2 regions of the Streptomyces sp. NPDC020845 genome follow, and region 1 is predicted to be linked to the other one. Evidence: riboswitches for the same ligand, from Rfam matches in the RefSeq annotation. Region 1 holds a riboswitch; the other holds the start of a gene.
What was found. Region 1 has a riboswitch for thiamine pyrophosphate ahead of ACH4U7_RS30590 (thiamine ABC transporter substrate binding subunit). Riboswitches for the same ligand answer to the same signal wherever they lie in the genome.

Region 1 (3,263 bases):
GCGCATGGTGGCAGGGGCTGTTCCTCGGGCTCGCCGTCGCGGTCAGCGCGACCCTCGGCGACCTCGGCGAGTCCATGATCAAGCGTGACCTGGGCATCAAGGACATGGGCAAGCTGCTGCCCGGCCACGGCGGGATCATGGACCGGCTGGACTCCCTGCTGCCCACCGCGCCCGTGGTCTGGCTGCTGATGGTGGTCTTCGTGGGCGGCGGCTGACCGGCCCCACGCCCCGGCCGTTACGGCCTCGTGCCACGTGTGGCACGAGGCCGTACGCACGTCTGCGACACTGGTTGAACCATGCCCAAGCCCGGAGAACTCACATTCGTCGCGCCGCGCGGAGCCAAGAAGCCCCCGCGGCATCTCGCCGACCTCTCGCCCGCCGAGCGCCGCGAGGCCGTCGCCGCCCTCGGCGAGAAGCCCTTCCGGGCCGGCCAGGTATCGCGCCACTACTTCGCCCGCTACAGCCACGACCCGGCCCAGTGGACCGACATCCCGGCCGCCGCGCGCGAGAAGCTGGCGGCCGGGCTGCTGCCGGACCTGATGAGCGTGGTGCGCCACATCAGCTGCGACGACGACACCACCCGTAAGACCCTGTGGCGGCTGTTCGACGGCACGCTCGTGGAGTCCGTGCTGATGCGCTACCCGGACCGGGTCACCATGTGCATCAGCTCCCAGGCGGGCTGCGGCATGAACTGCCCGTTCTGCGCCACCGGCCAGGCGGGCCTGGACCGCAATCTGTCCACCGCCGAGATCGTGCACCAGATCGTCGACGGGATGCGGGCGCTGCGGGACGGAGAGATCCCCGGTGGCCCGGCGCGGCTGTCCAACATCGTCTTCATGGGCATGGGCGAGCCGCTTGCCAACTACAACCGCGTGGTCGGCGCCATCCGCAGGCTGACCGACCCGGAGCCGGACGGCCTCGGCCTGTCCCAGCGCGGCATCACCGTCTCGACCGTCGGGCTGGTGCCGGCGATGCTGCGGTTCGCCGACGAGGGCTTCAAATGCCGGCTCGCGGTGTCGCTGCACGCGCCCGACGACGAGCTGCGCGACACCCTCGTCCCGGTCAACACCCGCTGGAAGGTCCGCGAGGTTCTGGACGCCGCGTGGGAGTACGCGGAGAAGTCGGGCCGTCGCGTCTCCATCGAGTACGCCCTGATCAGGGACATCAATGACCAGGCATGGCGGGCCGACCTGCTGGGGCGGCTGCTCAAGGGCCGTCGGGTGCACGTCAATCTGATCCCGCTCAACCCGACGCCCGGCTCCAAGTGGACCGCGTCCAGGCCCGAGGACGAGAAGGCGTTCGTGGCCGCCCTGGAGGCACACGGCGTGCCCGTGACCGTCCGGGACACCCGGGGGCAGGAGATCGACGGGGCGTGCGGGCAGCTGGCGGCGGCGGAGCGCTGAGGGCCGGCTGATACGGTGCCCTGGCACCACCTCGCGCATACATCCATCTCGTACAAGTGAACATTCCGACAGGGGAGCGCGAACAGCGCTGAGAGTGCGGCTCGGCCGCAGACCCTCGGACCTGATCCGGGTCATACCGGCGTAGGGAGTCAGCCTCATATGAACAGCCGTCTTCGGCATGCCGTCGCCGCCGCCCTCTTCGGCTCGCTCGGCCTCACCACGCTCGTCGCCTGCGGCGAGGACTCCGGCTCCTCCAAAGGCTCCGGCTCCAAGACCGTGAAGCTGGTCTCGCACGACTCGTTCGCCGCGTCGAAGGCCGTGCTGAGGGAGTTCACCAGGCAGACCGGCTACAAGGTGCAGGTCCTGCCGGGTGGCGACGCCGGGGCGGCCGTCAACCAGGCGATACTTTCCAAATCGCATCCCCAGGGCGACGTTTTCTTCGGGGTCGACAACACCCTGCTCTCCCGCGCGCTCGACAACGACCTGTTCACCCCTTACCAGGCCAAGGGCCTGGACAAGGTCCCGGCGGCCCTCCAGCTCGACGCGGCCGAGCACCGCGTCACCCCGGTCGACTTCGGCGACATCTGCGTCAACTACGACCGCAAGTACTTCGCCGACAAGAAGCTGGCCCCGCCGAAGACCCTCGACGACCTGACCAAGCCCGCCTACAAGAACCTCCTGGTCACCGAGAACGCGGCCACCTCCTCGCCCGGCCTCGCGTTTCTGCTGGGCACGGCCGCCCGGTACGGCGACGACGGCTGGCAGGGCTACTGGAAGAAGCTCAGGGCCAACGGCGTCGAGGTCGTCGACGGCTGGGAGCAGGCGTACTACGACCGCTTCTCCGGTTCGGCCGGCGGCGCCAAGGGCGACCGGCCGCTGGTCGTCTCGTACGCCTCCAGCCCGCCCGCCGAGGTCGTCGACGCCAAGCCGCGGCCCGCGCAGGCCCCTACGGGGGTCGCGACGGGAACCTGCTTCCGGCAGGTGGAATTCGCCGGACTGTTGAAGGGTGCTTCGAACTCCAAGGGCGGCAAGGCGCTGCTGGACTTTCTGCTGACCAAGCGTTTCCAGGAGGACGTGCCGCTCAACATGTACGTCAACCCGGCCCGCGAGGACGCGAAGCTGCCCGAGCTGTTCACGAAGTACGGCGTGAAGATCGCCGACTCGGCCACCCTGGACCCCCGGAAGATCGCCAAGAACCGTGACCAGTGGGTCAAGGCATGGTCCTCGCTCGTCCTGTAAAGCGCCCTGCCACCGCGCCGGATGAGGCGAAGGAGCGCACCGGGCGGCGGCGCGCGCGGCTGCGCGGGGCGGCGCTGCGGCTGGCCCTGATGGCCGTGCCCGCCGCCTTCTTCGCGCTGTTCTTCGTCTATCCGGTGGCCGCCATCGTCACCCGCGGGCTGCGCGTCGACGGTCAGTGGCGGCTGGGCCGCATCGGCGATGTGCTCACCGACCCGGCCGTCCTTGACATCCTGTGGTTCACCGGCTGGCAGGCCGCCGCCTCCACCGTCCTGACGCTGGCGGTCGCGCTGCCCGGCGCGTATGTCTTCGCCCGCTTCGCCTTCCCCGGCAAGCGGCTGCTGCGCGCCGTGGTGACCGTCCCCTTCGTCCTGCCGACCGTCGTCGCGGGCTCGGCGTTCCTGGCCCTGCTCGGCCACGGCGGGCTGCTGGACAGCCTGTGGGGGGTGCGGCTCGACACCTCCGTATGGGCGATCCTCCTCGCGCACGTCTTCTTCAACTACGCGGTGGTGGTACGGACCGTCGGCGGGCTGTGGGCGCAGCTCGACCCGCGGCAGGAGGAGGCCGCGCGCGTCCTCGGCGCGAGCCGCCTGGCCGCGTGGCGGCGGGTGACGCTGCCGGCGC
Region 2 (3,263 bases), on a different contig from region 1:
CGGTGCGCGGCCCCTGGAGGGCGTTGTCCCAGTGGTGCACCAGCAGCCGCTCGCCGTAGCGTGCGGAGGGGAACGACGCGCAGTCCCCGACGGCGTAGACGTCGGGCGCCGAGGTGCGCAGCTGTTCGTCGGCGGCGACGGACCGGTCCGGGGCCAGCTCGACGCCCGAGCCCGCCAGCCAGCCCGTGGCGGGCCGCGCCCCGATGCCGACGACCACCGCGTCCGCGCTCAGCCGCGTGCCGTCCTGGAGCAGCACCCCCTGCGCGTCCACGGAGGCCACCTGCGCTCCGGTGACCAGCTCGACGCCGTAGTCGGCGTACCAGCCGGCCATGGGGGCGGCGACCTCGGCCGGAAGGGCGCCCGCCAGCGGGCGGTCGGCGGCCTCCACGACGGTCACGGCGCAGCCCGCCTCGCGCGCCGCCGTGGCGAACTCCGCGCCGATCCAGCCCGCCCCGACCACCACGATCTCGCGCTGCCCGGCGAGCACCGGACGCAGCCGCTCCGCGTCGTCGAGCGTGCGCAGCAGATGCACACCGGGCACGCCCTCGCCGCCGGGCAGGGTGATCGGCTCGGCGCCGGTGGCGATCACCAGGACGTCGTACGACACCGGGCCCGACGCGGTCTCCAGCCGCCGCGCGCCGGTGTCCAGGCCGGTCACGGACACTCCGAGCCGCAGCTCGACGCCGAGCGCGGCGAAGTCCACGTCGAAGGCGGAGCCCTCGGCCTTGCCGAGCAGCACGGCCTTGGACAGCGGCGGCCGGTCGTACGGCTGGTGCGCCTCGGCGCCGAGCAGCAGAATGCCGCCGGTCCAGCCCTGGTCGCGCAGCGCGACAGCGGTCTGCACCCCGGCCATTCCCGCGCCGACGATCACCACTTGCTGCCCGCTGCCCCCCGGGGACGCCGACTTCGTCGTCTCATCGCTCACACGATCACTGTAGGGCGGCGCACGGGGCGCACCGGAGAACCGACTGACGAGATCTCGGGCACAGGGGCGGCCGGGACCCCGGACCGCCCGGCGGGGCTCGCCCTTCCGGGCGGTTCCGGCTAAGCGGCCCCGGGGAAGTAGGAGTGGGTTCCCGCGTCGTCTGGTGCGGTGCATCGCAAGGCGGAGGATCGCCCTCGTAGTGGGCCTACTCGGGCGACTCCGACAACGCAGCGAGGTGCCGTGCCAGGCGGCGTGGGGGCCTGCGCCTACTTCCCCGGGGCAGCTTAGTACTAGGGTTGGCGGGACGAAGCACTCGCGGGAGCCCGACGCAGCGGGCTGAGAGGGAGGCTGAAGCGGCCTCCGACCGTACGAACCTGATCCGGGTCATGCCGGCGAAGGGAGGGGCGTTACGCCCATGCACGCATCTCGCACACCCTCGTCTACGGGGCCTGAGGGGTCGCCGGAAGGGCCGTCGGACGGGCCGCCGGGCCGGCCGTACGACGCGCTGGTCGTCGGCGGCGGCATCATCGGCCTGGTCACGGCGTGGCGGGCGGCCCAGCGGGGCCTGCGCACCGCCGTCGCCGACCCGGCGCCGGGCGGCGGCGCGGCCCAGGTGGCGGCCGGAATGCTCGCGGCCGTCACCGAGCTCCACTACGGCGAGCAGACGCTGCTCGCCCTCAACCTCGCCTCCGCGCGCCGCTATCCGGAGTTCGTGGCCGAACTGGAGGAGGCGAGCGGCCGGGACGTCGGCTTCCGCACCTGCGGCACGCTCGCCGTGGCCTTCGACCCCGACGACCGCGCCCACCTGCGCGAACTCCATGACTTCCAGCGGCGGCTCGGGCTGGAGTCGCAGTGGCTGACAGGGCGCGAATGCCGGCGCCTGGAGCCGATGCTCGCGCCGGGCGTACGCGGGGGCCTGCGCGTCGACGGGGACCACCAGGTCGACCCGCGGCGGCTGGCGGCGGCGCTGCTGACCGCGTGCGAGCGGGCCGGCGTGGTCTTCCACCGCGCCCACGCGGAACGGCTCACGCTCGCGGCGGACCGCGCCACTGGCGTCGAACTCGCCGACGGCACACGGCTGGCGGCCGAGCGCACCGTACTGGCCGCGGGCAGCTTCAGCGGGCGGCTCGCGGGCGTCCCCGAGGGCGCGCTGCCCCCCGTACGCCCCGTCAAGGGCCAGGTGCTGCGGCTGCGCGTACCGCCCGCGTACGCGCCGTTCCTGTCCCGGACCGTACGGGCCGAGGTGCGCGGCGGGCATGTCTATCTGGTGCCGCGCGAGAACGGCGAGCTGGTCGTCGGCGCCACCTCGGAAGAGCTCGGCTGGGACACCACGGTCACCGCGGGCGGCGTCTACGAACTGCTGCGCGACGCGCATGAGCTGGTGCCCGGCATCACCGAGCTGCCGCTCGTCGAGACCCGCGCCGGGCTGCGCCCCGGCTCCCCCGACAACGCGCCGCTGCTCGGCCCCAGCGCACTGCCCGGCCTGCTCGTGGCCACCGGCCACTACCGCAACGGCGTCCTCCTCACGCCCGTCACGGGCGACGTCATGGCCGAGGTGCTGACGCGCGGCGAACTCCCGGACGAGGCCCGGCCGTTCTCCCCGCTGCGCTTCCCGGCCGCGCCCATCGGCCCCACCACCCCCGTACCGCAGGAGCAGCCCGTATGAGCGTGTCCATGAGCGCCTCCATGACCGTCTCCGTGAACGGCGAGCCCCGCGAGCTCCCTGGCGGCACCACCCTCGACCTGCTGGTCGCGGAGCTGACCCCGGCGCGCTCGGGGGTCGCCGCGGCCGTCAACGAACAGGTCGTCCCGCGCGGCCAGTGGCCCGCCACCCCGCTCGGCGACGGAGACCGGGTCGAAGTCCTCACCGCGGTCCAAGGAGGCTGAACCCCAGATGGCCGAGACGATGCACAACACCATGCCCGACACGACGTACGCCACCATGCGCCCCGAACCGGACCCCGACCCGGATCCGCTCACCATCGCGGGGACCGCCTTCTCCTCCCGCCTGATCATGGGCACCGGCGGCGCGCCCAGCCTGGAGGTCATGGAGCGCTCACTGCTCGCCTCCGGTACGGAGCTGACCACCGTCGCGATGCGCCGCCTGGACCCCACCGTCCAGGGCTCGGTCCTGTCGGTGCTCGACCGGCACGGCATCCGCGTGCTGCCCAACACCGCCGGGTGCTTCACGGCCGGTGAGGCGGTGCTGACCGCCCGGCTGGCGCGGGAGGCGCTGGGCACCGACTGGGTCAAGCTGGAGGTGGTGGCCGACGAGCGCACCCTGCTCCCCGACCCGGTCGAGCTGCTGGACGCCGCCGAGACGCTGGTCGACGACGGC

Region 2: linked by a shared signal. The riboswitch ahead of thiO (glycine oxidase ThiO) and the one ahead of ACH4U7_RS30590 (thiamine ABC transporter substrate binding subunit) in region 1 are both predicted to bind thiamine pyrophosphate.

The regions. Positions count from the first base shown of each region.
Region 1 covers NZ_JBIRSJ010000012.1:7,540-10,802, reverse strand. The annotation lists gene ACH4U7_RS30600 (phosphatidate cytidylyltransferase) at 1-215, shown strand, start outside; gene rlmN (23S rRNA (adenine(2503)-C(2))-methyltransferase RlmN) at 297-1,403, shown strand; TPP riboswitch at 1,464-1,568, shown strand; gene ACH4U7_RS30590 (thiamine ABC transporter substrate binding subunit) at 1,563-2,642, shown strand; gene ACH4U7_RS30585 (ABC transporter permease) at 2,732-3,263, shown strand, end outside.
Region 2 covers NZ_JBIRSJ010000002.1:385,696-388,958, forward strand. The annotation lists gene ACH4U7_RS05630 (NAD(P)/FAD-dependent oxidoreductase) at 1-925, opposite strand, end outside; TPP riboswitch at 1,231-1,344, shown strand; gene thiO (glycine oxidase ThiO) at 1,341-2,591, shown strand; gene thiS (sulfur carrier protein ThiS) at 2,612-2,812, shown strand; gene ACH4U7_RS05645 (thiazole synthase) at 2,868-3,263, shown strand, end outside.